Regions from separate parts of the Kitasatospora sp. NPDC001159 genome, predicted to be linked through region 4. Evidence: riboswitches for the same ligand, from Rfam matches in the RefSeq annotation. Region 4 holds a riboswitch; each other region holds the start of a gene.

Region 1 (7,247 bases), on a different contig from region 4:
TCAGCGAAGCCACCGTCTCCCGCGTACTCAACGGCAAGGCGAACGTCTCCGCCGCGACCCGGCAGACCGTGCTGGCCGCGCTGGACGTGCTCGGCTACGAGCGGCCGACCCGGCTGCGCCAGCGCAGCGCCGGGCTGATCGGGCTGATCACGCCGGAGCTGAGCAACCCGATCTTCCCCGCGCTGGCGCAGGTGATTGAGCAGGTGCTCAGCCGGCACGGCTACACGCCGGTGCTGTGCACCCAGACGCCGGGCGGGTCCACCGAGGACGAACTGGTGGAGATGCTGGTCGACCGGGGCGTGGCGGGCATCGTCTTCGTCTCCGGGTTGCACGCCGACTCCACCGCCGACCACGACCGGTACGCCCGGCTGGCCGGGCGCGGGGTGCCGTTCGTGCTGATCAACGGGTACAGCGAGCGGATCGACGCGCCGTTCATCTCGCCGGACGACCGGGCCGCGATGTGGATGGCCGTCCAGCACCTGGCCGAACTCGGGCACGAGCGGATCGGGCTGGCGGTCGGGCAGCGGCGGTACGTGCCGGTGCTGCGCAAGATCGAGGGCTTCACCGCGGCGATGCGCGAGGTGCTCGGGCGCAGCCGGGAGGAGGCCGAGGAGCTCGTCCACCACACGCTGTTCAGCGTGGAGGGCGGGCACGCGGCGGCCGGCGCGCTGCTCGACAAGGGCTGCACGGCGATCGTCTGCGGGAGCGACATGATGGCGCTCGGGGCGATCCGGGCGGTGCGGCAGCGCGGACTGTCGGTGCCGCAGGACGTCTCGGTGGTCGGCTTCGACGACTCGCCGCTGATCGCCTTCACTGAACCGCCGTTGACCACGATCCGCCAGCCGGTCGAGGCGATGGCCACGGCTGCGGTGGACGCGCTGCTGGAGGAGGTCGGCGGGAACGCCGCCCAGCGCGGGGAGTTCATGTTCCAGCCGGAGCTGGTGATGCGCGGGTCCACCGGGGCCTGCGCGCGCTGAGCACCGGTACCGGACGGTCAACCGAAGGGCCCCGGGGGGCAGTTGCTGACGCTGTTGGTGAATTCGGGGTCCTGATCATTTCGCCCCGTCGAGCTGTTGCTCGGCGGGGCGAAGTCGTGCGAAGTGGCTGGTGCGGGTGCGGGCCCGTGGTGTGTCCGTCAGGTGGGCGTCGATGCGGACGAGGTTGATCGCGGCGCCGGTGAGCTGGTGCTGGAGGCTGGTCTTGGCCAGGCCCTGGTAACGGGACCTGCGCAGGCCGCAGCGTCCGACGCCCTGGGAGATGGTGCCCTCGACCCCGGCGCGGATCTTGTAGCGGTCCTTCCAGGCGTCGGTTCGCTGCTCGGTGCGGGCGGCGTGGACGGCTCCGTGTTCGTCCCGGTGTCGTAGGTTGAGCTCGCGTCGTTCGGCCTTGGGTGCACGCTCCCCCGGGCCTCGACGTCATAGGGGGTGACCAGGCGCGTCGCGCCCGGCGGCCGGTCTTTTGGTCCCGGCGCACCACCTCGCCCCCGACCAGGTGGAAGTGCTGGACCCAGATCTGCCGCAGCACCTGGACCTGCGGCAGGTCTCGCAGCTCTCGTGGCGCGTCGGGCGAGGTCACGGCCTCGAAGAGTCGCATGCCGTCCGTACCGATCCGCCGTCCCACCTCCTCCCGCCTGGCGCGGGACTTCGGGAAGCGGGACTCCTCAGCTCGGGTCGCGTAGTGCTGGAACCAGTTCGGGTCCGCTACCTCCACCAGCCAGCCGGGGGCGGCCTGGGCGAGCGCGTTCAACGCGGATCGCACCCCCTCGGCCACCATCTCCAGCCAGCTGAGCTCACGGGCCGCGGACAGCACACGGGTGGAGTCGGTCCGGGCCCGGACCGCCGTCTTCAGCAGGCCCTTGGCCCGGGCCGCGTCCAGGATGCCGTCCAGCACCCGTCGCCCGACATCCGCCTCGACCAGACGGTCCCGGAACTCCGGCAGCACAGAGAAGTCGAAGCCCGGGTCGCCGAGTTCCAGCCCGAGGGCGTACTTGAAGTCGATCCGGGCCCGGACCGCCTCGGCGGCCTGCCTGTCGGTTAGCCCCTCCACGAACTGCAGCACCAGCACCAGCGCCAACCGGCCCGGCGACCAGGCGGGGTTGCCCCGCGCCGGGAACAGGTCGGCGAACTGCTCATCCGTGAACAACACTCCCAGCTCGTCCCGGATCCGGATCGCCAGGCTGCCCTTCGGGAACGCCGCCCGAGCCACCCGCACAGTCTCCGCCGGCACCTCACCCGGCACGCTCGCACGCATCGACACCCCGCACCCTCCCCCAAACGACAACGTCGGCCTTCAAGACCACAACCAGGTCTTGAAGGCCGACGTCACGCACAGGCCCCGAATTCACCAACAGCGTCGGCAGTTGCTCTCCGGGGCCCTTCGGCGTTCGCCCACCCGCCCGCTCCGGCCGGTCAGCCTTCCTGGGCGGCCGGGCGGTCGGCGGTGAGTCGGTGGCCGCCGGCCGCGTCGCCGGTCCGGGGCTCGGTGCGGCGGCCGCGGGCCAGGTAGTCGCGCAGGACCAGTTCGACGGCGTCCTGCGGGTTCTTGGTACCGGAGAGCAGCATCGCGTCGATCGCGAGGTTCGCATCGAGTGTGATGGTGACCTGGGCCATGGTGACTCCTCCTCGGGTGCAGAGCAGCAGCATGCCCGTCGGGGCGGGCTTTCACCATGCGAATACGCGAACCCCCGGGAGGAGCGACCGGACTCTCCCCGGGGTTGGCGGGTGACGGCGGACGGATGGCAGACGGTGAAATCCGTCATCCGTTGTGTGTCATCCGTCCGCCGTTGTCTGTTGCACGTCAGCTGCCAGCAGGCGGCTGCCAGTACGCCGTTGCTCAGACCCGGCCGGCGAAGTCCGGGGCCCAGTTGGCGATGGTCTGCTCGCGGACGCCCGCGCTCGGGTTGGCCGCCTCGACGTACTTGCCGCCGCCGATGTAGATCGCGACGTGGTAGACGCCGGAGTCCTGACCGTTGTTCGACCAGAAGAGCAGGTCGCCCGGCTTCAGGCTGTCCAGCGAGACGTGGGTGCTGGCGGCGGCCTGGTCGGCGGCGACGCGCGGAAGGTTGATGCCCGCGGCGCGCAGCGCGGCCTGGGTCAGGCCGGAGCAGTCCCAGCCGCCGTTGCCGGTGCCGCCGTAGACGTAGGCCTGGCCGACCTTGGACTCGGCGAAGGACACCGCGGCGGCCATGCTGCCGGTGGCAGCCTGGGCCTGGGCCTGGGCCTGGGCCTTGGCGGCCGGCTTCGAGGCCTGGGTCTTGGCGGCCGGCTTCGAGGCCTGGATCTGGGCGGCCGGCTTGGCGTTCACGGCACCGCCGTTCGCGGCCTGGCCGGCCTTCTGGGAGCGGTTGAACCAGCTGAAGTCCGAGCCGGACCCGGTGGACGAGGAGGACTTGTCGGCCTGGGCCTGGTCGCCGTCACCGAAGGTCAGGCGCTGGCCCGGGTAGATGGTGTTCGGGCCCTCGGTCAGGGTGCTGCGGTTGAGGTCGTACAGCCGCTGCCAGCCGCCCTGGACGTTGTGCTTGGCGGCGATCGAGGACAGCCAGTCGCCCGCGACGACCGTGTAGTCGCTGCTCTGGGCCTGGGCGGGCGCGGCCGGCTTGGCGGTCTTCGCGGCCGGGGCCTGGCTCGGCGCGGGCTTGGCGGCGGGCTTGGCGGCCGTGGCGGCGGAGGTGTCGACGGCGGCCGGGGCACCGCCCTTGGTCAGACCGGCCTGGATCGAGCAGACGGGCCAGGCGCCGGGGCCCTGGGAGGCGAGGACCTTCTCGGCGACGGCGATCTGCTGGTCCTTGGTGGCGAGGTTGGCCTGCGGGGCGTACGTGGTGCCGCCGAAGGCGGCCCAGGTGCTGGAGGTGAACTGCAGGCCGCCGTAGAAACCGTTGCCGGTGTTGATGGCCCAGTTGCCGCTGCTCTCACACTGGGCGACCTTCTCCCAGGTGGCGACGGAGGCGGCGTTGGCGGTGCCGGTGGTGAGGCAGGGGACGGTGAGGCCGACGCCCGCGACGCCGAGGGCGGCGATCACGCGACGGGTACGGCTGGACAGGCGGGTGCCGTTGGTGGGAAGCATGAAGACGCGGTCCTCTCCCACGCCTGCGAGGTGAGCTGTCGGATTCGGGCTGGAGTTGCCCGGCCGCGCTGTGGGCGCGGCTTCACCCCTAGCCCTGGACCGTTCCGAGGAACTGCCCGGGGCGACTTACCTGTGGTTCCCCCGCTCCTGCCGTGGTGCGTTTTCGCGCTGCCAGGACATCCGACGGCAGGACTCGGCGTTGCGGATGAACTGGGTCCGTGTGGCCACGAACGGGGAGCACGTTAAGCAGACTTAAGTTCAAACTGCAAATATCTGTGATGCACATCACGGTTTAGTAGAAATTGCCAAATAGGACACGAATCATGATCGTAAATGATCGTTTTCCGGCAATGTAACTGTGGATTCCCGCAATTGTCTTCGCCTCAGAGGTGAGGTGATGGGGCGTAGAAGTGTGCGGCGGCGTGCCCGGCGCGGCGGGGGAGTGATCGTGATTCGAGTGCCGGGATGTGGCCCTGGCATTCCCGTTCAAAAAGCGACATAACGGACATTTTGTGCCATTGTTCTCCCGGCTCCCGTAATTCCCGGGCCGGGACAAGCAGCAGGTGTGGGGGTGAAGGCGGGAGGAGCGGGCATGCCGAAGGGCCCGGAACGAAGCCGTTCCGGGCCCTTCGGTGTGCGGGAGAGTGCGCGACGGTCGTCGCAGGCCTCCTACTAGGCCTCCACGGGCCCCTGGGCGGCCGCGTGGGCGCCGCGCGAGCCCTCCTCGGCCGAGGCCGCGGCCTCCGCCTCGGCCCGGGCCAGCTCCTCCGCCGACGGCGTCGGCAGCGCGGCCAGGTAGGTGGAGGCGATCAGCTGGCCGACGGTCGGGTAGGCACCCAGCGGTGCCGCCGACGGGCAGCCGGTCTCCTCGGCGGCCGTGGCGAGCAGCTCCGAGTCGGCCTCGGGCCCGATCACCAGCGGGGCCAGCGCCGGGCGCTGGGAGCCGGTCTCCTTGAGGTGGCTGACGGCCCCGGCCACCGAGCCGGGCACGTCGAGCGCCGCGGCGACGACCGGGACGGCCAGTCGGGCGGCCAGCAGCACGCCGGTGATCCCGGCCGCGGCGGCCGCCTCCTCGCCGCCGACGGTGGTCAGGACCACGCCGTCCGCGGCGGTCGCGATGGCGAACAGCCGGGCCCGGTCGGCCCGGGCCAGCCCGGCCTCGGATAGCCGCACGTGCACGGCCTCGGCCAGCAGCGGGTGCGGGCCCAGCGTGTCGGTGACGGTCGCGCCGTGCTCGGCGGCGAGGGCGTGAAGTTCGGTCAGGAAGCCGTGCGGCCCCGGTGCCAGCGGCACCACGACGGGCGTGGGCAGGCCGGCCTCGGCGGCCGTGGCCAGCAGTTCGGCGACGGTGCGGTCGTCCCCGTCCTCGCCCTCGGTGCCGTCCGCCGGGAGGTAGCCGGCGGCGGCCTGGACGCCGCTGTGCTCGCTGCGGACGATCGACAGCAGTTCCTCGACGACCGAACGGGACTCCGGCCCGGCGGTCGCGGGCACGGCGAGCACCAGGGCCGGCGAACCGGTGGGGATCTCGGGGCGCTCGGGGCGGCGGTGGCGCCCCCGCGCACGGGAGCCTGGAGTACGGACGGGCAGTGGTGCGCCCGGGATGGCTGCGGTGCTCATGCCGGAGATCGTAGGACATCTGCCCGTCAGGCCTGCAGTCGGTTGCCGTACGGGTTTCGGGTGGTCGCGGTGCGGAGGTCGTGTCTCCGTCGTGCCGGTCCGGGCGGTTTGCCTACAATCCGGACATTCCTCGCCCAACCCCCGCGTGGACGTCCGCAGTTGCCCTGACGTGCCGCACGGGGTGTTCCGTTGCACCTGTGGTGCGTGAGATGTCTCACAGTCGGAGGGTGGCCTGACGGAGGGTCACGGGGGTGCGACTCCCGGCATTCGAAGATCAACATTTAGCGGGGGGCCGCTCACGGCCGGTTATCGAAAACCCGTCGATTCAGTCGACTATGTCCGTTTACGTACCGTCAGGAGAAGGGCCCGTGAAGAGTTCGAGGCGGCCGGTAAAAGGCCTCGTGCACCTGCAATGTCCCGTGCTGATGCACGTGCACAGCGGCTATCATCGCGTCAAGTGAGGCGTTGTGCCGGACCGGTACGGGGCCGGTCCGTTCGTTGGCGGTGCCGGGGCGCCGCGCTGGACGACAACTCCGGAGCTCTTCGGGAGACTTCTATGCACGACTCGCAGGACATGCACGGCTCGAACCACACCTTCAACGGGATGGCCGCCGCCGACCTCAAGGGGGTGGTCTGGCAGAAGAGCCGGCACAGCAACTCCCAGGGCAACTGCGTCGAGTTCGCGGCCCTGCCGGGCGGTGACGTGGCGATGCGCAACTCGCGCTTCCCGGACGGTCCGGCGCTCATCTACACCCGAGCGGAGATCGCGGCCCTGCTGCTGGGGGCCAAGGACGGGGAGTTCGACCACCTGGCGGTCTGACCGGCCGCCGCTTCACCATCGGGGGGCCGTCGTGGGTGCTGACACCGCGACGGCCTTTGTCTTCTCCTCGCAGGCTCGCCCGCGAGTCGTACGGCGGCGCATGGCCGTACCGGGCAAAGCCGTACCGGGCGAGGTCGTGCGGGGCTGGTTCCCGCGGGGCCTGGGCCGGGGCGCACCGGGCCTGGGCCGGCGCGTTCGACGCCGGTAACCGGAACCGGGGTCGGAGGCGGGCTGCCACCGCAGGGCCCGAAGGCCTGGCTGAAGGGCCCGGGGTATGGTCCTCCCGGGTCGTCCCTCGGCCGGCCGCGCGCCGTGCGGCGCTAGGCCGAGCGCCGGTGCCGTCCACCGATTTCGACATGTCCGTCGAGTCCGCCGCCCTCGGCCGGCTCCGCCTCGAACATGGCCCAGACCACCTTGCCGCTGCCCAGCGGGTGCCAGCCCCAGGAGCGGCTGAACGATTCCACCAGGTGCAGCCCGCGGCCGGATTCGGCGACGAAGTCCGCTTCCCGGGCGACCGGTCCGATGCCGCTCGGATCGCTCACCGCGCAGACCACCTGGGGTGCGCGGTGCACCAGGCTTATTCGGATCGGCAGCCGCCCGTCCGGGGTGGGCCGTGCGGGAAAGTCGTACTCGCCAGGGGCGCCGCCCGACGGGTCGGGCCGTGCGCCGATCGCATGCCGGAGCGCGTTGGTCACGAGTTCCGAGGCCACCAGCGCGACATCGTCGAACAGCTCCATCAGGCCCCAGC
Region 2 (7,247 bases), on a different contig from region 4:
CAGCCAGGTCAAGGGAACGGCCCAGCAGTTGCTGGTACCCCGGCCGAGCACCGGCCGGATCGGCGGCAAGCCGTTGGTCGGGCGGGACCTGCTGGGCTGGTGCTCGGAGTTCCTGTCGGCCATGTTCGACGACCTGGCGGGGGCGAAGAAGTAGCACCTGGCCGGTCGACGGTCCACGGCGGCCTCGGGCTTCGGCCCGGGGCCGCCGTTCTGCTGGGTACGGGGGCTGTGCGCGGGCCGCGGTGGTGAACGGAGGCGTCAGCCGATCTTCCACTGGCCGACCTGGTTGGCGAAGCCGTTGTCGAGGCGAACTGGACCTTGTCGAGCTTGGTGCCGTCCGGGACCTCGAAGGTGACGAAGCCCTTGCCGGTCTCGCCGGGGGCGATGTCGGTGGGGGTCTGGAAGGCCGGGCCGGCCTTGGTCTCCTCGAGGTTCGGGAACGGGTGTCGTACGCCGTCGGTGGGCGGGGCTCTGCGGGTGCCGTTCGGGCGTGGGAAGTCGGCGGGGCCGACTTCCGGTGTGAGTGGGAGTGCGTCCGGCCCGGCGGGCTGCTCGCCGGGGCGGGTAGGTTCGAGGTGTGACGACGAATGTTCCGGGCTCGAAGTTGATCCTGCTGACCACCACCCACCGGGTGGCTCCCGGGCTGCTGGCGTGGCCGGCGTGGGAGGCGTTGCGGTCGGCGGGGCGGGTGTTGGTGGGGGAGGAGGGGCATCCGCAGGTGGCCGCGGTGCGGCAGGCCGGGGTGGCGGTCGAGGTGGTGGGGGCGGAGTCGGCGCCGGCGTTGGCGCGGCTGTTGACCGAGCAGCCGGCGGAAGCGGGGCCGACGGTGTGGCTGGGGAGTCCGGACGGGGATCCGGGGCTGACGAACGCGCTGGCGCGGCTGGCGGTGGAGCACGTCGGGGAGGTGCCGGAGATCGAGGTGCTGCCGGGCTCGTACGACCTGCCGGGGTCGCGGCTGCTGGACCTGGTGTCGGTGATGGACCGGCTGCGTTCGCCCGGCGGGTGCCCGTGGGACGCCGAGCAGACGCACGAGAGCCTGGTGAAGTACCTGGTCGAGGAGGCGTACGAGCTGGTCGAGGCGATCGAGGAGGGGGACCGGGACACGCTGCGCGAGGAGCTGGGCGACGTGCTGCTCCAGGTGTTCTTCCACTCCCGGATCGCCGAGGAGCACCCGACCGGGCCGTTCACGATCGACGACGTGGCCGGGGACATCGTGGAGAAGCTGGTGTACCGGCACCCGCACGTGTTCGGGGACGTCGAGGCCGCGGGCGCCGCCGAGGTGGAGGCGAACTGGGAGCAGCTGAAGGCGGCCGAGAAGGCGGACCGGGAGTCGGTGCTGGACGGCGTGCCGGCCGGGTTGCCGGCACTGGCGTACGCGGCGAAGCTGGTGTCCCGGGTGCGCCGGGCGGGGTTCGAGGGTGTGCCGGACGCGCCGTACGAGCTGCCGGCGGAGCTGACCGCGGAGTCGGCGGGCCGGCTGCTGCTCGCGGTGGTGCAGCGGGCGCACGACGCCGGGGTGGATGTGGACGCGGCGTTGCGCTCGGCCGCGCGCGGTTACCGGGACGCAGTGCGCGCGGCCGAGGGGCTCAAGCCGGAGTAGTCGGCTCAGGCCGCCGTGGCGGTGTGCTCGGCCGGGCGCCGCTGCGGCGGGACGAGTTCGCCGATGGCCTCGCCGATGAGGGCGACGAGTTCGGCGAGGCGCTCCAGGTCGAGGTGGTCGGGCAGGTCGGCGAGGGAGACGATCCGCTCGCCGTTCGGGCCGGCGACGCAGAAGAGGTCGATCGGCCCGAGGTGCTTCTCGGCGGTGTCGACCAGGGCGGCGACGTCGCTGGGGCGGCGGATGTCTCCGCAGACGCCGACGACGGGGCAGCCAGGCCGGTCGAGTTCGGCGGCGAGGTCCTCGGCGATGCCGACGTGGGTGTCGGCGATCAGCATCCCGGCGGCGCCGGCCGCGGTGAACCGGCGCGCGAGGCCGGCTCCCGAACCGCCGTCGAGGACCGCGATGACGACGACTGCCCCGCTGACCCGCATGGTCTGCTCCTCCCTGTGGGCGACACCGCACCGGCGCCCACGCGTACTGCGGAGGATCGTAGGCACGTCCTGACCCTCCGCAACAGGGATTACCCCGCAGGTGACCAGACTCACGCCTGCCGCCCGACCAAGAGCTGTCCAAGAGCCGCCCACGGGCCGTCCCCGGAGCGTTGGCGGCGTGCCCGCCCGCCGCCGGCGGACCACTCGTGCGCCGTTCGCGGACGGTTGACGGTCAGGGCGCGCCGGGCCCAGCGGTTACGGTCGACCCATGCCTGCTCAGCCCGACGCCGCCCAGCCCGCCCCGCAGCTCTTCACCTGGGAGTTCGCCGCCGATCCGTACCCCGCCTACGCGTGGCTGCGCGAGCACGCCCCGGTGCACCGCACCAAGCTGCCGAGCGGGGTGGAGGCGTGGCTGGTGACGCGCTACGCGGACGCCCGGCAGGCGCTCGCGGACAGCCGGCTGTCGAAGAACCCGGCGCACCACAGCGAGCAGGCGCACCGCACCGGCCGGGTGGGCATCCCGGGGGAGCGGCAGGCGGATCTGATGACCCACCTGCTGAACATCGACCCGCCGGACCACACCCGGCTGCGCCGTCTGGTGTCGAAGGCGTTCACCCCGCGCCGGGTGGCCGAGTTCGAGCCGCGGGTGCAGCAGCTCACCGACCGGCTGATCGACGGCTTCGCGCAGCGCGGTTCGGCGGACCTGATCCACGAGTTCGCCTTCCCGCTCCCCATCTACGCGATCTGCGACATGCTGGGCGTGCCGGCCGAGGACCAGGACGATCTGCGTGACTGGGCGGGCATGATGATCCGCCACCACGGTGGGCAGCGCGGCGGCGTGGGCCGGGCGGTCAAGCGCATCCGCGCCTACCTGGTGGACCTCATCCACCGCAAGCGGGCCGACCCCGGTGACGACCTGATCTCCGGCCTGATCCGGGCCAGCGACCACGGCGAGCACCTGACGGAGAACGAGGCCGCCGCCATGTGCTTCGTGTTGATCTTCGCGGGGTTCGAAACCACCATCAACCTGATCGGCAACGGGACGTACGCGCTGCTGCGCGATCCGGGGCAGCGGGCGCTGCTGCAGGAGTCGGTGGTGCGCGGGGAGACCGCGCTGCTGGAGACCGGTATCGAGGAACTCCTGCGCTACGACGGGCCGGTGGAGCTGGCGACCTGGCGGTTCGCGACCCGGCCGCTGACCATCGGCGGGGTGGACATCCCGGTCGGTGATCCGGTGCTGGTGGTGCTGGCGGCGGCGGACCGCGACCCGGCCCGGTTCGCGGACGAGAACACCCTCGACCTGGCCCGGACCGACAACCCCCACCTGGGGTTCGGGCACGGCATCCACTACTGCATCGGTGCCCCGCTGGCCCGGCTGGAAGGGCGCGCCGCGCTCGCCACGCTGCTTTCCCGACTGCCCGATCTCCGGCTGGCTGAAACCCCGGAGAATCTGCGCTGGCGCGGCGGTCTGATCATGCGTGGATTGCGCGAACTTCCGGTCGAATTCAGTCCCGAGATCCGGTCTCCGCACGCCGTTCCCGAGGCTCCGGCACACTGACGTGAAGTCGCTGATGTGCCTTTGATGCCGGTATGAAAGCCCATCAATAGGGACAAACAGGCGCCACTGGTAGGCGATTGATCACATGCCGTAATTTCTGTGTGATGTCGGTGATATGAGCTTGTGATTGGTCTGAAGATCTGTCTAGTCTCCCTGGAGTTCGCAGCTGCGGACCTCGTGCGCGGAACGCCGAATCCTGCCCGCCGCGTCACGGGAAACCGACCAGAACCCTGGGCAGGGGCGGGGGAACCAGGTTTGTTGCCGTCCTCCACGGCTTGGGGTGAAGCCGCCCGAGCGGAACCGTTTCCGCATGCGGCGGCCGGGCCACCTCCCGGTCCGAACCCGACAGCTCACCTCGCAGGCGTGCGGAGAGGGACGTCTTCATGCTGTTCGTTGGAACTGGCCGTCACCGTCGTCGCACCCAGACCGAGAAGGCCATCGCCGTCGCCGGTGTGGCCGGCGTCGGACTCGCGATGCCGCTCCTCGCCGCCACCGGCGCCTCCGCCGCCCCGGCCTCCGCCTGGGACTCCGTCGCCCAGTGCGAGAGCGGCGGCGACTGGAGCATCAACACCGGCAACGGCTTCTACGGCGGCCTGCAGTTCACCTCCAGCACCTGGAAGGCGTTCGGCGGCACCGCGTACGCCTCGCAGGCCAACCAGGCCAGCAAGGCCCAGCAGATCTCGGTCGCCGAGAAGGTGCTGGCCTCCCAGGGCCCGGGCGCCTGGCCGGTCTGCTCCCAGAAGGCGGGCCTGAGCAAGGGTGGTGCCCCGGCCGTGGTCGACACCTCCTCGGACGCCAAGCCGCAGTCCGCCCCGCAGCAGCAGACGCCCAAGCGGCAGGCCCCGAAGCAGCAGGCCCCCAAGCCGGCCGCGAAGCCAGCCCAGCAGCCGGTCCAGCAGTACGCTCCGAAGCACGCCGCTCCCAAGCAGGCCGAGGAGCCTGTCGAGCAGTCGGTCCAGCAGTACGCTCCGAAGCACGCTGCCCCGCGCGCCGCCCAGCCGGTCCAGGCCGGCCCGGCCGGCCACGACTACACCGTCCACTCCGGTGACACCCTGTCGGGCATCGCCGCGGCCCAGGGCGTGTCCGGCGGCTGGCAGGCGCTGTACGACGGCAACCGCGGCACGGTCGGCGGCGACCCGAACCTGATCGTGCCCGGCCAGGTCCTGCACCTCGGCTGAGCCGGGTCCACAGGGCCTCGGGTGACGCTCCGAAGGACTCGGACAACACCCCGGGAGCGAAGGGGGCCACGCCCGGCCCCCTTCGTCCGCATTCGTCCGCGGCAAAGGGACAAGCTGGGACAAGCAGGTGAACTACCGGCGGGTAGTGGGCCACACGCTGAGACGGAGCCGAGGTCGACGTGGCCCCGGGAGCCCGGGCGGTTAGGCTCTGGTCGTAACGACTCCGCAATCATCCCGCCGGCAGCCACCACCGTCGGCCGGACCCTGCTTCCGCAAGGAGATGCCTCGTGCCGTCCATCGATGTCGTCGTAGCCCGTGAGATCCTCGACTCGCGCGGCAACCCCACGGTCGAGGTCGAGGTCGGCCTCGACGACGGCAGCACCGGTCGTGCCGCTGTCCCGTCGGGTGCCTCGACCGGCGCCTTCGAGGCGCTGGAGCTGCGCGACGGTGACAAGAACCGCTACTTCGGCAAGGGCGTCGAGAAGGCCGTCCTGGCCGTCATCGAGCAGATCGGCCCGGAGCTGGTCGGCTACGACGCCACCGAGCAGCGCCTGATCGACCAGGCCATGCTCGACCTGGACGCCACCCCGGACAAGTCCTCGCTCGGCGCCAACGCCATCCTGGGCGTCTCGCTGGCCGTCGCGCACGCCGCCTCCGAGGCCAGCGACCTGCCGCTGTTCCGCTACCTGGGCGGCCCGAACGCGCACGTCCTGCCGGTCCCGATGATGAACATCCTCAACGGCGGCTCGCACGCGGACTCCAACGTCGACATCCAGGAGTTCATGATCGCCCCGATCGGCGCGGAGTCCTTCTCCGAGGCCGTCCGCTGGGGCGTCGAGGTCTACCACACCCTCAAGGGCGTGCTGAAGGAGCGCGGCCTGTCCACCGGCCTCGGCGACGAGGGCGGCTTCGCCCCGAACCTGGACAGCAACCGCGAGGCCCTCGACCTCATCATGGAGGCGATCCAGAAGGCCGGTTACGTCCCCGGCCGTGACATCGCCCTGGCCCTGGACGTCGCCTCCTCCGAGTTCTTCAAGGACGGCGCCTACCAGTTCGAGGGCAAGGCCCTCTCGGCCGCCGAGCTCATCGAGTACTACGCCGAGCTGGTCGCCGCCTACCCGCTGGTCTCCATCGAGGACCCGCTGGACGAGTCGGACTGGGACGGCTGGAAGGCCATGACCGTCAAGCTGGGCGACAAGGTCCAGCTGGTCGGCGACGACCTGTTCGTCACCAACCCGGCCCGCCTGGCCAAGGGCATCGAGACCGGCACCGCCAACGCGCTGCTGGTGAAGGTGAACCAGATCGGCTCGCTGACCGAGACCCTGGACGCCGTCGAGCTGGCCCAGCGCAACGGCTACCGCTGCATGATGTCGCACCGCTCCGGCGAGACCGAGGACGTCACCATCGCCGACCTGGCCGTCGCCACCAACTGCGGCCAGATCAAGACCGGCGCCCCGGCCCGCTCCGAGCGCGTCGCCAAGTACAACCAGCTGCTGCGCATCGAGGAGATCCTCGACGACGCCGCCGAGTACGCCGGCCGCGGCGCCTTCCCGCGCTTCCGCTCCGCGGAGTGATGAGCACAGTCGCTCTGCGGACCAGTAAGCACAGTGAGTACGAGGGCTGACCCCTCCGGTACGAGGGCCGACCGCTCCCGTACCGAGGCCGAAGACCGGAGGGCCGAAAGTCCCCGGTAGCGCAAGCCTGACCGGTGCCCCGCCGCACACCCCGTAGGGTGGACGGCGGGGCACCGTCGCGACCAGGAGGGGATACGGAGATGGCTGGCTGGAGGATCCCGGGCTTGGCGGCCCGGCCTCGATTCACGAGCCGGGCGACCGTCCTCGTCCTGGTGCTCTGCTCGCTGGTGGCGATCCTCGCCTACCCGACGCGGCAGTTCGTCTCCCAGCGCGCCGAGATCTCCGCCCAGCGGGCGAAGGCCGACCACTCGCGCCAGCAGGTCGAGCAGCTGCGCCGGGAGAAGGCCCGCTGGCAGGACCCGGAGTACGTCAAGGCGCAGGCCCGCGCCCGGCTGCACTACGCGGTGCCGGGGGAGACCCCGTACATCGCGGTGGACCCGGCCGGCCCTGCCGCCCAGCCCTCCGCGCCCGCCGCACCGGCCTCCTCCGGTAGTTCGGCCAGGGCCGCCAAGCCCTGGTACACCAGCATCTGGGACTCGGTGGACGCCGCCGACACCGTCGCGCTGGCCCCCGCCACTCCCCGTCCGCTCCCACCGTCCCTCGTTGGAGACCCCACCCCCCATGACCACTGAGAACCACCCCGCCGTCTCCGACGCCGACGTCGCGGCCATCGCCGCCCAGCTCGGCCGGGTGCCGCGCGGCCTGCGCGGTGTCGCGCACCGCTGCCCCTGCGGCAACCCCGACGTCGTGGAGACGGCGCCCCGGCTGCCGGACGGCACGCCGTTCCCGACGCTGTACTACCTGACCTGCCCCAAGGCTGCCTCGCTGATCGGCACCCTGGAGGCG
Region 3 (7,247 bases), on a different contig from region 4:
GAGGGCCCGCCTCTCGGACGCTAGGGCCCGTCTCTCGGACAGGCCCTAGCCCTTCAGCGTCGACACCTCGGTCAGCCAGAGCGTGGTGAACTCGGCCGCCCCGACGCCCAGCTCACCACGCAGCAGCCGGTCGATCCGGTGGTCCCGGTCCTCGCTCTGCCCGTCGCCCGCGCCGACCGCCCGGTAGAAGGCGACCAGCCGGTCGGGCCCCCAGCGGCGGGCGATCAGGTCGCAGGCGAGCCAGGACTGTTCGTAGGCCTGGGCGATGCCGGTGGCGCCGGCGGTGAAGTCCCGGTCGGCGGGCAGCGCGGTGGGCAGCTTCCCGGCCGCGACGTCCCGGGCCAGCTCGGGGGCGATCTGCTGGGCGCGGCGGCCGGAGTCCCGGTAGGCCGTCCAGTCGGCGACGCCCTCGGAGAGCCACAGCGGGGTCCAGGCCCGGGTGTCGGCCCTGGTCGCGGCGTGGGTGGCCTCGTGGGTGACCACCACCTGCCGGCCGAAGTCGCTGAGCCGCCCGAACGCCTCGGGGTTGACCACCACCCGGTCCGCCGGGGTGTGCCAGGGCGCGCCGGGGGCGGCCACGGTGACCGCCGCCATGCCCGTCCAGCCTGCCGGGTCGGCCTCCAGCAGCCGGGCGAACTGGGTCTCGTCGGCGGGCAGTTCGAGCAGCAGCCGACCGGGCCAGCCACCGCCCCAGACCGCACTGACGGCCGGCACCGCCTTGTCCCCGACCGCCACCAGCCCGGCCGGGTCGGGCCCTTCGGCCAGGCCGAGCACCAGGCAGTGCTCTCCGGGAGCGGTACGGGCGGGGCCGAGGTCCCACAGCGCCGGGGGCCCGCTCGCGGCCTCCTCCCGCTCGACCCGCCAGCCGCCCGCGTCCCGGACCAGCGCGATCCGGCGCGGGTACACCACCGGGTACTCGTCGTACCCGGCGATCCGCACCGCCAGCTCGGCGGAGGCGGTCAGCCGGTCCGGCCCGTCGGCCGCCGAAGACCCCTGATCGGGCGACAGCACCAGGTTGCGGTAGAGCGCCCCGGCCCCCGTGAGCCCGGACCACGCGGGCAGTGAGCGCGCCCGCGCCACCAGCAGCTCCGCCACTTCGGCGCGCTGGTCCGCCGCCCGCCTGGCGGGTGCCGCCGGGGCGGCCGGGGGCAGCGACAGCTGGGCCAGCCCGCCGACCGCCAACAGCAGCGCGCCGCGCCGGGACAGCACGCAGCGGGCCGGGTCTACCGAGCGGGGCTCGGCCGGACCGGAGGGCGTCGCGCTCAGAGCCGGACCACCCCCGACACCGGCATCGCGCTGACGCTCTCGTACCGCACCTTGGCGCCCGGGTAGGGGGCGTGCACCATCACCCCGCCGCCGGCGTACATCCCGACGTGGTGCATGTCCCGGTAGAAGATCACCAGGTCTCCCGGCCGCGCTTCGGAGAGGCTGACCCGCTGCCCGGCGTACGCCTGGGCCTGCGAGGTGCGCGGCAGGGTCACTCCGGCCTGCCGCCAGCTGTAGTACATCAGACCGGAGCAGTCGAAGGCGCGGGGCCCGGTGGCTCCGTAGACGTACGGCGAGCCGATCATCCGGACCGCGGCGGCCAGCGCGGCCGCCCCGCGCTCGGAGGCGGGCGGGGTGGTGCCGAGGTCCAGCCGGTCGGTGCCGCGGGTGGCGCGCTGCTCGGCGTCCTTGGCGTCCTGGACGACCATCCGGGCCCGCTCGGCCGCGTCCAGGCTGTTGAGCAGCTTCTGCGCCGTGTCCAGCCGCTGCTGGACCTGCTGCTTGTTCTCGGCCAGCGAGCGCCGGGCCTGGTCCAGCTCGGCGAGCTTGCCCGCGGTCTCGGCGCGGCGCTGGTCGAGTCGGCGCTGACGGCCGACCAGCTCACGCAGGGTCTCCTGCTGTCGCTCGGCGGCCTGGCCGAGGGTGCGGGCGCGGGCCAGGTAGGACTCGGGGTCGCTGGAGAGCATCAGCTGGGCGGTCTGGGTCATCCCGCCGCCGCGGTACTCGGCCCCCGCCACGGTCGCGAGGTCCCCGCGCAACTGGTTGAGCTGGTCCTGGGCGGCGGCCACCTCGCCCTGCAGGGTGGCGGTCTCGCCCTGGAGCCGCTTCTGCGCCTCCTGTGCGGCGTTGTACTTCTCGGACGCCTGCTCGGCCTCGTCGTACAGCCGCTCGACCTGCGCCTTGACGCCCCTGCGGTCGGGGGTGTCCGGCCCACCCGGAGCGGCTTGGGCGCTGCCGCAGGTCGCCACGCCCAGGGCCGTGGTGGCGGCCGCGGTCAGTACCAGCGCACGGGCGAGCAGTTGGGAACGGCGGTGCACGGGCATGGCGGCAGCGGCTCCAATCCTGCGGCGCGGCCCGCGGCCGCGCCCCAGCGGGCGGCCGTCGAGCGGGAGTCCGGTGGCAGACGTTAGCGAGTCCGGGCAAGTGAGTCCAAACCCCCGCCTACTCGAATATTTGACCCCAAATCGGACATTCGCCCGAGCCGCCGGAAAAGCCGCAGGCCCGGCCCTCCGTGATGGAGGACCGGGCCCGGAACGGCCCGGGCGGGGATCAGACCCGCACGATGGAGGCCAGCGGCATGTTGGAGACCGCCTCGTAGCGGACCGAGGCACCCGGCTTGGGCGCGTGCAGCACCTGGCCGTTGCCCGCGTAGATGCCGACGTGGTGGGCGTCGCTGTAGAAGATCAGCAGGTCGCCGGGCTGGGCCTGGGAGATGTCCGAGCCGATCCGGGTGCCGGCGCCGGCCTGCTCCTGCGAGGTGCGCGGCAGCGACACGCCGACCTGGTTGAACGCCCAGACCATCAGGCCGGAGCAGTCGAAGGAGCTCGGGCCGGTGGCGCCCCAGACGTACGGGCTGCCGACCTTGCTGGCGGCGGCGGCCAGCGCGGCGGCACCGTGCGAGCTGCCGGGCGCGGCCGGCTTGACGACCGGCGAGGACGAGGAGCCCGAGCTGATGTCGGTGCGGCCGCTGTCGCGCGAGGCGCGGTCCGAGGCGGCCTGCTGCTGGGCGGCCTTCGCGGCGGCGTCGGCCTGGGCCTTGGCGTCGGCGGCGGCCTTCTCCTCGGCCTGGCGGATCGCCTGGCGCTCCTGCTCGGTCAGGGTGTTGAGCAGGTCCTGGGCGGCCTTCAGCTTGTTCTGGACCTCCTCCTTGGAGGCCTTCAGCTGCTGGGTGGTGGACTCCAGTTCGGCGAGCTTGCCCTGGGCCTCGGTGCGGTCCTGGTCGAGCTTGCGCTGCTGCTCCTGGAGCTCCTTCAGCTGGTTCTTCTGAGTGTCACCGGCCTGGTTCAGCGCACCGGCCTGGTTGAGGAAGTTGTCCGGCTTGGACGAGAGCATCAGCTGGACGGTCGGGGATATGCCGCCGTTGCGGTACTGCTCCCCGGCGATCTCGGCGAGCCCGCCCTGCAGGTCGGTCACCTGGGACTGCTGCCGGGCCACCTGGTCCTGCAGGCCGGAGACCTGCTTCTCCAGCGCCTGCTGCTTCTCCTGGGCGGCGTTGTACTTCTCGGTCGCCTGCTCGGCCTGCTCGTTGAGCTGGTCGACCTGCTCCTTGACCTGCTCCTTGGTCGGCTGCGGGTCGGCGTGCGCGCCGGACTGCGCGGAGAGGGCGACGGCTGCCGCGGCGACACCCGTCAGGATCGAGACACGGGCGCGGCTGGCGGGCTTGGGACGACGATGGGACGCCACGAAGGCGGACTCCTTCTTCCTAGTCCGCCTACCGGGTGAGCTGACGGGTTCGGGCCGGAAGCATGCCCTACGACGCCTCACGGCCGTTCCACCGGCCGGCCTGGCGCCGATTCACCCCGGAGGAACGTGGTTCCCCGGCTCCGCTCCGCAGCGCCCCCGACCACTGGGCTCCCCTGCCGGACAGTCGCTTCGACCTGCCCCGCTGTTTCGCGAACTCGACGGAAACCACCGCCGCCACCCAGGCTGGGTGATCGACAGTGCGGTGGTTCGGGGCACGACCCTAGTAACTGAACCGTGATCCGTTCAAATCCTTGTCAGAAAAAAGTCGGAAGATTGCCCATGTTCTTTTGTGAAAATGACCGATGGTGATCGCTGCTGCACACAAAGCTGATCTGTTCTCACCAGCCGGACGCTGAACCCGTAAACCCGAAGCGCCACCCCCGGTCGGAGGGTGGCGCGGATCACAGGGCCGGAAGCCGGCCCTTCGGGCGTGTCGGGTCGTCAGACCCGGCGGATCGTGTTGATCGGCATCGCGTCGGCCTTCATCACCTTCACCACGTCCCCGGTGTGCGGCGCGTGGACCACCATGCCGTTGCCGATGTACATCCCGACGTGGTGCCGGTCGCTGCCGTAGATGACCAGGTCGCCGGGCTGAGCCTGGTCCAGCGAGGGCACCGCGGTGCCGACGTTGCCCTGCTCCTGCGAGGTGCGCGGCAGCGAGACCCCGGCCTGGGCGTACGACCAGAGCATCAGGCCCGAGCAGTCGAAGGTGCTCGGCCCGGTGGCGCCCCAGACGTACGGCGAGCCCTGCTTGCTCATCGCCTTGGCCACGGCCACGGCCGCGTAGCCGCTGGCCGGCGGCAGGCTGCTGAGGTCGACCCGGGCGCTGCCGCGCGAGGCGCGGTCGTCCTGCTGCTGCTGGGCCTTCAGTGCGGCACGGTCGGCGGCACTGAGCGAGTTCAGCAGGTCCTGGGCGGCCTGCAGCTTCTGGTTGACGTCGGCCTTGGCCTGGTTCAGGTCCTTGGTGGTGGAGTCCAGCGAGGCCAGCACCGCGGCGGCCTCGGCCTTCTCCTGGTCCAGTCGGCGCTGCTGGTCGAGCAGGCCCTTGAGCGCCTCGGTCTGGCTGGCGCTGGCCTGCTGGACGCTGGAGGCCTTCTGCAGGTAGCCGGACGGGTCGGAGGAGAGCATCAGCTGGACGGACGGGTCGATGCCACCGGTGCGGTACTGCTCGCCCGCCACCTCGGCCAGGCCGGTCTGCAGCTGGGTCATCTGCTCCTGACTGCGGGCCACCTGGTCCTGCAGCTGGTCGGCCTGCTTGCGGAGCTGGTCGGCCCGTTCCTTGGCGCCGTTGTACTTCTCCGCCGCCTGCTCCTGCTCCTCCTGGAGCTGGTCGATCTGCGCCTTGACGTCAGCCTTGTTCGGCTGCGGCGCGGCGTGCGCGGCCACCTGGGCGGAAAGGGCGACCGCGGTCGCAGCGGCAGCGGTGAGCACGGAGACCCGCGCGCGGCTCGGCTGCTTGGGACGGCGGTGGGAGGCCAAGGGACCGGCTCCTTCTTCCAACGGACTCACCAGATCGGGTGAGATTCCGGAAAATAGGTTTGACGCCAGACCCTAGTGAAGATCTATCCGTTTTGCCACTCCCCCGAAGGCGTGAAGTCCGGTTCCCACGCTGACTTCACGGGATCCGCACACCCTCGCAAAACGGGCAATGACCAGGTGTCACCCCGCCCGGACCGAGGTCAGGGCCGGGCCAGCCGGTTCAGCAGCAGCACCGAGGCAACCGGGCGCGCGCCCGCCTTGCGCACGCCCTCCGCCACCTCCCGGTCGGTGGACACCACCACCACCGGACGGCCTTGCGGCTCGGCACGCACCAGACGACGGATCAGCTCGTCCGCGGTCTCACCGGTCCGGCTGAACCGTACCCGAACCCCGCGCGGCGGCGCCATGATCACCGGAACGTCCAGGTCCTGCCCGTCGAACACACAGGTGACCTCCGCCTGGGTGCGCTGGGCCAGCATCGCCAGCCCGCCCAGCAGCCGGATCCGCTGCTGCTCCAGCGGCAGCGTCGGATAGCCGGTCTTGGTCACGTTGTAGCCGTCCACCACCAGGTGCACCTGCGGGATCGCCAGCAGCTGGTCCAGCAGCGCCGGGTCGTCCTCCGCCAGGCCGCGCCGGGCCACGTCGTGCGGTGAGGCCGCCCCCGGCACCACCGCCTCGACCAGGTCCGCCGGGCGGATCTGGGAGACCGGCAGCGCCAGCTCCCGCTGCAGCCCCTGCGCCGACTGCAGCACGGTGTCCAGCAGCAGCCGCAGCCGCATGTCCTCGACGCTGCGCCCCTCGCGGGCCGAACGGCGGCCCTGCTCCACGACGTTCTCCAGCTCGGAGACCCGGTGCCGCAGCCGGCGCGCCTCGCTCTCGGCCGCGCCGCGCTCGCTCGCCGCCTGCGCCTTCGCGGCCTCCAACTCCCCGGCCACCCGCCGGGTCTCGGCCTGCGCCCGCCGGGTGTCGCTCTCCAGCGAGCGCACCTTCTTGCGCAGCGACTCGGCCTCCCGCCGGACGCCCTCGAACTCCGCGCGCTGCCGGTCCAGGTCGGCCCGCGCGGCCGCCCGCACCTCGGCCAGCTCGGCCTGCAGCTTCTCCACCAGTCGGCCGGCCTCCGCGGCCGCGTCCTCGGCGCCGGCCCGCTCGGCCTCCTCGCCGGCCTCGGTGACCAGTCGGCTCCAGCCGACCGAGCGCACCAGGTAGGCGGCGGCCGCGACGTCCATCGGATCAGCGGCGCTGGGAACGGTGCCCGACTCCAGCGCCTTCACCAGGTCCGGCTGGCCCAGTCGCAGCCGCTCCGCTATGCGCCCCCGGAAGGCCGGCTCGGACTCCAGCGCCGCCGCCAGCGCCGTGGCCGCGTACTTGGCCCGGCGCGCGGGAGTGAACTTGACGTACTGACGCAGGCTCTGCGGCAGCTCCGCCGACGGCAGTCCGCCCAGCGCGTCCGAGGCCAGCCCGACCACGCGCCGGCGCACCCCCTCGGGCAGCGGCCGGTCGAGCTTCTCGACCACACGCTCCGCAGCGGCGTCCGGGGCTCCGGACTCACCGGAACCGGCGGTCTCCGGGTCAGCCCCCTCCGGGAGGGGGGCCCCGGACGGGGCCGCCTCGGCGGCCGGCTCCGATATCGGCGCAGCGGGCTGAAGCCCCTGCGCTTCGGCGGGCTCCTTCGCTGCGTCCACCACGTCCTCGGCTCCGATCCTGGTCCAGCGGGTGCGGCCGCGGCCGCCCCTGTCGTCACGCTCCGTGCGTCTTGTCTGTATTGTCCCGTGCGGCGGACGGGCGCGTCGCGCACCGCCCACCGCACCGGCGGGGATCAGCCCTGCTCGGCGTGGGCCTCCGCGCCCTCGGCGCCCGGACGGGCCACCAGCTCGACCTGGTCCACCGCGTTGCACCAGCGGCAGCGCACCGACTCGATCGTCTCGCTGAGCACCTCGGTCTCCTCGACCTTGGACTCGCCGGCCAGGTCGAAGTGCAGGAACTCGGTCACCCGCGCGGTGCGGGTCACGTCGAAGCGGGTGAGGTTGCCGCACAGCGTG
Region 4 (7,247 bases):
ACCCGGGCGGTCGGAGAAGGGGAGGCGCAGTGATGCCCTTCCGGCAATCGAGCTTCTTCCACCGGGCCGCCTGAGCGCAGCAGTTGGGGCGCCCGCCACGACCGTTCGTGGCGGGCGCCCCGCTGTCGGGCACTATGGCTTGTGGGTGTTCCGGGCGGTGGACGACGGATCGCCCGTAAGGGCGAGGCCGCGTGGAGGGCGGGGCGTCGGTCATGCGTCCCGGAGCCGGTCTGAGGGCGGCTCTCAGACGCGGGAGGCCCATGCGGCCACCCGCACCCGTCCGCAACCCGGACCATCAGGCCGGGCCAGGTTGACGTACGACATGAGACATACGTAACTCCCGGCACGGGCTGCCGACCGGCGGCCACGCCGTGCGGGACCGCGGCGGCGAAGCGGTCACTGGTGCCGACACCGGCCCGGGCGGCGCCGTTCGTCTGAGCGGATATGTCCGACGTGTACCTCGTATACCTCAGGATGTGCCGTCGCCGTAGAACGCGTCAAGGGGTGGCTCGGGTATCCCGTTCAGCAGGCTGTCGAGGCCGGCGAGCATCTCGCGCTCGTCGTCGAAGTCGGCGAAGCGGGGCACCAGGGCGCGCAGCCGTGGGTACTCGGCGGCGGGCAGCCGGTGCAGGCCCAGCCGCAGGAGGGGGTCCGGCTCGTCCGGGTTGTCGACCACCTGGCGCTTGTCCACCAGCGTGCAGCCGAGGTTCCAGGCGACGAAGGTGCGGTAGGCGGTCAGTGCGGTGGCGTCGTCGAAGCCGGCCCGCCCGAGCACCGAGAGGATGTGCTCGGTGAGTTCGAGCACCGGTGCTGGCCGTCGGGCCATCGGGACGGCGAGCGGGCGGGTCGCCACCAGCGGCAGGATCTCGGGGTGGGCGTGCGCGGCGGCGGCGAAGGCCCGGGCGATCCGGCGCAGTTCCAGGCGCCACTCGGACTCCTGGGGGCCGGTGTGGGCGCTGGTCCGCAGTCGGGCGTTGACCTCGGCGAAGTAGGCCTCGATCAGGCCGTCGAGCAGGCCCTCCTTGCCCGGGGCGTAGCGGTACAGGGCCATCGACTCGACCCCGAGCTCGGCCGCCAGTCTGCGCATGGTCAGCGCGGCCAGGCCCTCGCGGTCGACCAGCGTCACGGCGGCGTCGAGCACCAGCGGCCGACTCAGGCGCCCCCGCTTCTCGGGGCCGTCCCGCTCAACCATGTCCGCGCTCCTCCGGGTCGGTGCCAACCCCGTCGGCCGTGCCTGGGCCGGTCGGGCGGATGGGCAGGTAGCGCAGCGGATACAGAACCAGGATACAAGGTGTGAATAGGGCGTAAACAGGCGTCGGCCGGGGCGTGGTCGGCGACGGAGCGCAATCAGCGGCGGCGGCGGTGGTGGTCGGCGGCGGCGCCCTGGGGGGAGGTCCGGTCGGTCGCGGGTTCAGCCGAGAAGCAGGCGGACCGCGAGCCAGCCGACCAGCGCTGCCGAGCCGAGGGCGGTGAGCAGACGGCCGCGGGTACCGGTGAGCGCCCGGCCGAGCAGCGCGCCGCCGGAGGCGAGCAGCAGTTGCCAGCTGGCGGAGGCCGCGAAGGCGGCGGCGGTGAAGACGGTCCGGGCGAGCGGGCCCGAGGTGGTGCCGTCCTGGCCGCTGCCCAGCACCAGGGCGGCGAAGTAGAGCACGGTCAGCGGGTTCAGCAGGGTGATCCCGAGCAGGGTGAGGTAGGCCCGGAGGGGCCCGGACGGTGCCTCGGCGGCCAGGGCGGCGGCCGTACGGCGGCTGCGCAGGGCGGTGACGGCGGTCCGGACGGCGAGGGCGAGCAGCACCAGGGCCGAGGCGAGCTGCAGCGGCCGGGCCACCGGTTCGAGCAGCGGTGCCAGGCCGGTGCCGCTGACGGCCGCGAGCAGCGCGTACAGCCCGTCCGCGGTGGCCACGCCGAGGGCGGCGCAGGCGCCGGTGCGCAGCGAGGCGCGCGCGGTGAGCGATACCAGGTAGGCCCCGACGGCCCCCACCGGTACGGCGACGCCGTATCCGGCGAGCAGCCCCGCGATCAGCGCGGCGCTCACGCGTGGGCGCGGTCGGGCCTCCGGGGACGGCCGGGCTGCTGCTGGGCCGGGACGGGAAGGGCGGCGTTCACGGTCAGCGGGCGGGCGGGGGTGTCGGTCACGGGCCGATGGTGAGGGTCGGAGTGGCACCCCCGCAACCGGTTTTCCGGCGCTGCCGGGTAGCGTGGGGCACTCCGGTGGCCATCGTTCCGAGGAGAGTAGATGAGCAGTCAGAACGACCCCGTGCGCAGTCTGTTGGCCGACACCTGGGCTTCCTGGGCGGAGCGCGGCGCGGCCCTGGGCGCCGAGGAATGGGGCCGGGCCACCCGGCTGACCGATTGGACCGTCCGGGAGCTGTACGCCCACGTGGCGCCGGTGCCGGAGATGTTCACCGGGCTGCGCGCGGCCGTGCAGGACGGGCCGGCCGAGGTGAGCAGTGGGGCCGGCATCCTGCGGGCGTACAACCGGCCGGGCGGGATCGCCCACACCGCCGCCGGGCAGATCGCCGAGACGGCCAGGCAGACGGCCGAGGCGGCCGAACCGGCCGTGCTGATCACCCGGTTCGGCGTCGAGGGCCCGGCCGCCCTGGCCGGGCTCGCGGACCTGCCGCCCTCCACGGTGGTGGCGCACCCGCTGCTCGGCAGTGTCACGGTGGGTGCGCTGGGCGAGGTGGCGCTGATGGAGGCGACCGTCCACCTGCTCGACCTGATCGCGGCGGTCGGCGGTCCGGCGCCTGCCGAGGGGGCGCTGGACTTCACCCGGGACCTGCTGGCGGAGGTCGCCGATCCGGTGGCCTTCATCGAGGCGGCGGCGGGCCGCAGTTCGGCGCCGGTGCTGCCGGTGATCCGCTGACCCCCGGCGGCGGTCGCTCGTGCTGGTCAGTCGTATGATCAGCGCCAGGAATCGGTAGCAGTGGGGGCGTCAGTGGATTCGTTGTGGAACCTGTGGTGGTTGGTGCCCGCCGTGCTCTACGGCAGTGGGTCGGTCACCGCGAAGGTCCGCCGGTCCCTGAAGGTCCGCCACGAGCGCAAGTTGGAGCTGCTCGACGCCACCCAGCGCCGGGAGCTCGCCCTGGAGACGGCCAACCGTCCGCCGGAGCCGGTCTGCGGCTGCACCCACCACCTGGCCAAGCACGACAAGCAGGGCCGGTGCCACGAGGTGGTCGAGACGCCCACCGCCTGGGACGCCGACCGCCGCCCGCTGAGCTACGAGCCGCGGCCCTGCAACTGCCAGCAGTACGTGGGCCCCGAGCCGTTGGGCACGGTGTTCGCCCCGGAGCTGGTCGACCCGCGCTGAGCTTCGGGCCGGGCGGCTCTCCGCACCCCGGTGGGTGCGGGGAGCCGCTTCGGCTTTGCGGCCGAACGAGAGCGCGGCTCCAGCCGAGTGCGAGCGCGCTCAGGCGGTCGGAGGCGCCGTTGAACAGGTCCTGGTCGCCGGGGAACGTGCCGGTGTCGGAGCACTGCCAGAAGGTCTGGTAGCCCCAGCCGTTCGGCAAGGTGCCGACGGTCGAGGAGTAACGGGCGATCCACAGGGGGGTTGGTGGCGCCGAAGCCGCCGTAGTTGCCGATGCAGCTCGACCACCAGTGCTCCAACCCCGGCTACGCCCTGCTCGGCGCACTGGTGGAGAAGCTGCGCGGCGAGCCGTGGGAGGAGGTGCTGCAGCGCGAGGTGCTGGAGCCGCTCGGTATGACCCGCATCACACCGCTGCCGCAGACCCCGCACGCCAGCGGCTTCGCGGTGCACCCGTGGGCCGGCGTGATGCAGCCCGAGCCGCTCACCGACACCGGCGCGATAGCGCCGGCCGGCCGGCTCTGGTCCACTGCCGCCGACCTCTGCCGCTGGGCCGCCTTCCTCGCCGGTGGCGCGGGTGAGAAGGTGCCGGCCGAGATACGCCGGCCGGCCGCCGCGTCGGACGGCGACGGGTCGGCTGGCTACGGCCTGGGCCTGCAGCTCCAGCCGTGGACGGCCGGCTGCGGGTCGGCCACGGCGGCTCGATGCCCGGCTTCCTCGCCTCGCTCTTGTCAGCGAGCAGGACGATGTGGCGGCCGTCACGCTCGCCAGCACCACGGCCGGCCTCAGCCTCGGCCAGGTGGCCCGCGCGACCTGACGTGATCATCGCCGAGCACGAGCTGCGGATCCCCGAGCCCCGGCGGCCCTTCGTCGACGCCGACCCGGAACTGCTGGCGCGGATCGGCCCCTGGCACTGGGGCACCAGCGCGGTCGAGCACCTGCGAGCCGGCCGTGTGATGGAGCTCACAGCGCTGGGTGGCGCGGCCCGCACCTCACGGTTCCAGTCCGAGCCGGACGGGACCTGGGCCGGGCTGGACGGCTCCTACGTGGGCGAGCCGCTGCGCGTGGTGCGCCGGGCCGACGGCACGGTCGACGACGTGGACCAGGCCGGCTTCGTCCACACCCGCACCCCGTACGATCCGGCAGCCGGGGTGCCGGGCGGCGTCGATGCGCAGGGCTGGCACGCAGGCTGACTACCGCTCAGGTCGGCATGCCCAAAGGGCGGGCGCGCCAGCCCGAACCCACGACCCGCACGGCGCACCATCGGGCGGTGGCTGCCGCACTGAGCCCGGCGGGCGGCGCTGGCGCGCACTCATAGGGTCGTAACCACATCGTTATCAAGCACCATTGTGGATCATTCGGACAATCCGGCCGAGTCGTGACCCAGCTCACGATGGCTTGTGCTGATGGCTCCGTGCCGTTTACGGTCCTTCTCGTTCGTCTCTGTACGAAACGAACCCCGCTCTCCGGAACGCCGAATCCTGCCGCCGGATCGGGCGGGCACGTGCACCCATGAAGCACCACGGCAGGGGCGGGGGACCCACAGGTAAGTCGCCTCACCGGACTGGTTCCGGCGGGGCTAGGGGTAAAGCCGCGCCTCTGCGCGGCCGGGCAACTCCAGCCCGAACCCGACAGCTCACCTCGCAGGCGTGGGAGAGGAATCGCACTTCATGCTGCCCGTCAACGCTCGCCCCAGCCTGTTCGCCGCCGGTTCCATCAAGCGCATCGTCGCGGCCGCCGTGGTCGTCGGCGTCGGCGCCGGCATCCCGGTGGTCGCCGCCACCGCCGCGAACGCCGCCCCCGTCAAGTCCGCCCCTGTGCACTCGGTCAAGGCCGCCGCCCCTCAGGCGCCCGCTGGCTACACCGTCCAGAGCGGTGACTCCCTCACCAAGATCGCCACCACGCACAACGTGCAGGGTGGCTGGCAGAAGCTCTACGCCCTCAACAAGTCCGTGCTGACCAACGGCCCGGACAAGATCTACCCGGGCCAGCACCTGACCCTGGGCGTGGCCGCCCCGGCACAGGCCCCGACTGCGCCGAAGCCCGCCGCGGCTCCGGCCAAGCCGGCCGCCACCCCGGTCGCCCCGGTCGCCAACACCCCGGCCGCGCTGCAGGCGCTCGCCGCCTCGATCGTCCCGGCGAACCAGCTGGCCTCGTTCGACCAGATCATCAGCCACGAGAGCGGCTGGAACATCCACGCCACCAACCCGAGCTCGGGTGCCTACGGCCTGCCGCAGGCGCTGCCCGGCAACAAGATGGCCTCGGCCGGTTCCGACTGGCAGAACAACCCCGCCACCCAGCTCAAGTGGGCCCTGCAGTACATGAACACCGTCTACGGCAGCCCGAACGCCGCCTGGGCGTTCTGGCAGGTGCACCAGGCGTACTGATCGGACTTCTCCCGATCAGTACGGCCTGATCGGACCTGATCGGCCTGTTCGAACCGATGGGTCTGAGCGAGTGCCGCCCGCCAGCCGGATGTCCGGCGGCTGACGGGCTGCCAAGCGGCCACCTGACTCGCCCGGTTCACGTTGCGCTGCGTGAGCCGGGCCGTCGGCGTACCCGGGGTCCGTACGGGACCGCGGCGCGGTTGCTTCGTCAGGTGGCGGCGTTTGCGGCGGTCACGCCTTGGATGTCGCGCTCGCGCATGATCCGCTCGACCTTCTTCCGGTTGATCGCACGGCCCTTGCGCCGCAGTGCGGCGTGCACGCGCGGGGCGCCGTAGGCACCGCGCGAGGAGGCGTGGATCTCCCTTATCTCCTCGGCCAGTTCGTCCTCTGTCCGCTGCCGCTCGGCGGCAGCCGGCCGACCGGCGAGCCAGGCGTAGTAGCTGGCCCTCGGGAGCCCGTCCCAGTATCAGGCTGTCCAGTTCAGCGGGGAACTTCCAAGGCCGGGTAGTTAACGTTTCCGCAGGTCACGCAAGGGAGTTGAAGGTTTCTTGATATAGAGCAACGGAGCTCGTTGGTACAGGCAGTCGTCCAAGACAGCTTGTCCCGCAAGGAGCTCCGTTGCCTGTTCATTCTGTCTCGCAGCCAGCGCTGTCGGCCATCACCCGTACGGTGACTGTGGCCGCGGGCCGGTTCGCTCCCGGACATCTGGGAGCGCTGACGCCGATCAGGTCCTGAGCCGCATCAACCAGCGCCGCCGGCCACCGGTCCTCAAGCCGCTCGCTGACTCCTCCTACCTCTCGGTCATCGGCGGCGTCCCGGTGCGCGTCATCGAAGCCCGGGTGAGCGTCACCTGCACGGACGGCAGCACCTTCGAGGGCTCCTGCCGTCTGGCCACCACGCTCCTGGACGCCCGCCACTACCCGGCCGACCGCCTCGTGCGTCTCTATCACGAGCGGTGGGAGCACGAGAGTGCCTACTACGCCTTGCGCCACACCATCCTGCACGGACGCGTCCTGCGCTCGCACGACCCCGCCGGCGTCGAGCAGGAGATGTGGGCCCTGCTCACCCTCTACCAGCTCCTGCGCCGCACCATGGTCGAGGCCGCGGAGTCCCAGCCCGGCACAGATCCCGACCGCTGCGGCTTCACCATCGCCTTCCAAACTGCCCGCGACCTGCTGGTATGCGCGGAAGGAATCCTCGGACAGGGCATCGGAGCAATCGGCCGCCGCGTCCTGTCGACGCTATCGCTCACCCGGCGGTCCCGCGTCAGCACCCGCAAGGTGAAGTCACCCATCTCGCGCTACGCGGAACGGAAACTGGACGGCCGCCCTGACAGCAGCCGGGCCGTGACCTCGACGACGATCACTCTCCTGCCGCCTCCGCCACCGCAGCCCGCGCTGCCCACAACGACCGTCCCCCAGTACGCCGGTCCCGGAAAGACCAGCAGCCGCATGGTTCGCGTCCTGGCCATCCTGCAGGCAGAGCCCGAACGGCTGTGGCGCGCACGGGAGATCGCCGAGCTGCTCGGCGACGTCACCCTCGTCGCCACCTACCGA

Evidence for each region. Region 4 has a riboswitch for cyclic di-AMP ahead of ACWC9T_RS27400 (LysM peptidoglycan-binding domain-containing protein). Riboswitches for the same ligand answer to the same signal wherever they lie in the genome.
Region 1: another riboswitch for cyclic di-AMP. It lies ahead of ACWC9T_RS06320 (transglycosylase family protein); the one in region 4 lies ahead of ACWC9T_RS27400 (LysM peptidoglycan-binding domain-containing protein).
Region 2: another riboswitch for cyclic di-AMP. It lies ahead of ACWC9T_RS32665 (transglycosylase family protein); the one in region 4 lies ahead of ACWC9T_RS27400 (LysM peptidoglycan-binding domain-containing protein).
Region 3: another riboswitch for cyclic di-AMP. It lies ahead of ACWC9T_RS22665 (NlpC/P60 family protein); the one in region 4 lies ahead of ACWC9T_RS27400 (LysM peptidoglycan-binding domain-containing protein).

Annotation. Positions count from the first base shown of each region.
Region 1 covers NZ_JBSFJV010000007.1:134,417-141,663, forward strand. Annotated here, with positions in the region: gene ACWC9T_RS06305 (LacI family DNA-binding transcriptional regulator) at 1-977, shown strand, start outside; partial or broken gene ACWC9T_RS06310 (transposase) at 1,053-2,256, opposite strand; gene ACWC9T_RS06315 (hypothetical protein) at 2,409-2,609, opposite strand; gene ACWC9T_RS06320 (transglycosylase family protein) at 2,833-4,083, opposite strand; cyclic di-AMP (ydaO/yuaA leader) riboswitch at 4,070-4,240, opposite strand; gene ACWC9T_RS06325 (hypothetical protein) at 4,735-5,679, opposite strand; gene ACWC9T_RS06330 (DUF397 domain-containing protein) at 6,236-6,499, shown strand; gene ACWC9T_RS06335 (ATP-binding protein) at 6,820-7,247, opposite strand, start outside.
Region 2 covers NZ_JBSFJV010000092.1:1,575-8,821, reverse strand. Annotated here, with positions in the region: gene mfd (transcription-repair coupling factor) at 1-154, shown strand, start outside; gene ACWC9T_RS32680 (MazG family protein) at 578-1,600, shown strand; gene ACWC9T_RS32675 (SDR family NAD(P)-dependent oxidoreductase) at 1,606-2,031, opposite strand; gene ACWC9T_RS32670 (cytochrome P450 family protein) at 2,300-3,589, shown strand; cyclic di-AMP (ydaO/yuaA leader) riboswitch at 3,800-3,967, shown strand; gene ACWC9T_RS32665 (transglycosylase family protein) at 3,973-4,767, shown strand; gene eno (phosphopyruvate hydratase) at 5,055-6,341, shown strand; gene ACWC9T_RS32655 (FtsB family cell division protein) at 6,542-7,033, shown strand; gene ACWC9T_RS32650 (DUF501 domain-containing protein) at 7,005-7,247, shown strand, end outside.
Region 3 covers NZ_JBSFJV010000044.1:46,785-54,031, forward strand. Annotated here, with positions in the region: gene ACWC9T_RS22655 (hypothetical protein) at 46-1,209, opposite strand; gene ACWC9T_RS22660 (NlpC/P60 family protein) at 1,263-2,309, opposite strand; gene ACWC9T_RS22665 (NlpC/P60 family protein) at 2,536-3,669, opposite strand; cyclic di-AMP (ydaO/yuaA leader) riboswitch at 3,680-3,832, opposite strand; gene ACWC9T_RS22670 (NlpC/P60 family protein) at 4,171-5,208, opposite strand; gene ACWC9T_RS22675 (NYN domain-containing protein) at 5,409-6,722, opposite strand; gene ACWC9T_RS22680 (hypothetical protein) at 7,025-7,247, opposite strand, start outside.
Region 4 covers NZ_JBSFJV010000062.1:38,328-45,574, forward strand. Annotated here, with positions in the region: gene ACWC9T_RS27365 (TetR/AcrR family transcriptional regulator) at 470-1,192, opposite strand; gene ACWC9T_RS27370 (LysE family transporter) at 1,412-2,035, opposite strand; gene ACWC9T_RS27375 (maleylpyruvate isomerase N-terminal domain-containing protein) at 2,237-2,866, shown strand; gene ACWC9T_RS27380 (hypothetical protein) at 2,966-3,310, shown strand; partial or broken gene ACWC9T_RS27385 (GH25 family lysozyme) at 3,393-3,597, opposite strand; gene ACWC9T_RS27390 (serine hydrolase domain-containing protein) at 3,581-4,126, shown strand; gene ACWC9T_RS27395 (DUF7586 domain-containing protein) at 4,123-4,497, shown strand; cyclic di-AMP (ydaO/yuaA leader) riboswitch at 4,847-4,969, shown strand; gene ACWC9T_RS27400 (LysM peptidoglycan-binding domain-containing protein) at 4,954-5,691, shown strand; gene ACWC9T_RS27405 (IS3 family transposase) at 5,900-6,070, opposite strand; gene ACWC9T_RS27410 (transposase) at 6,432-7,247, shown strand, end outside.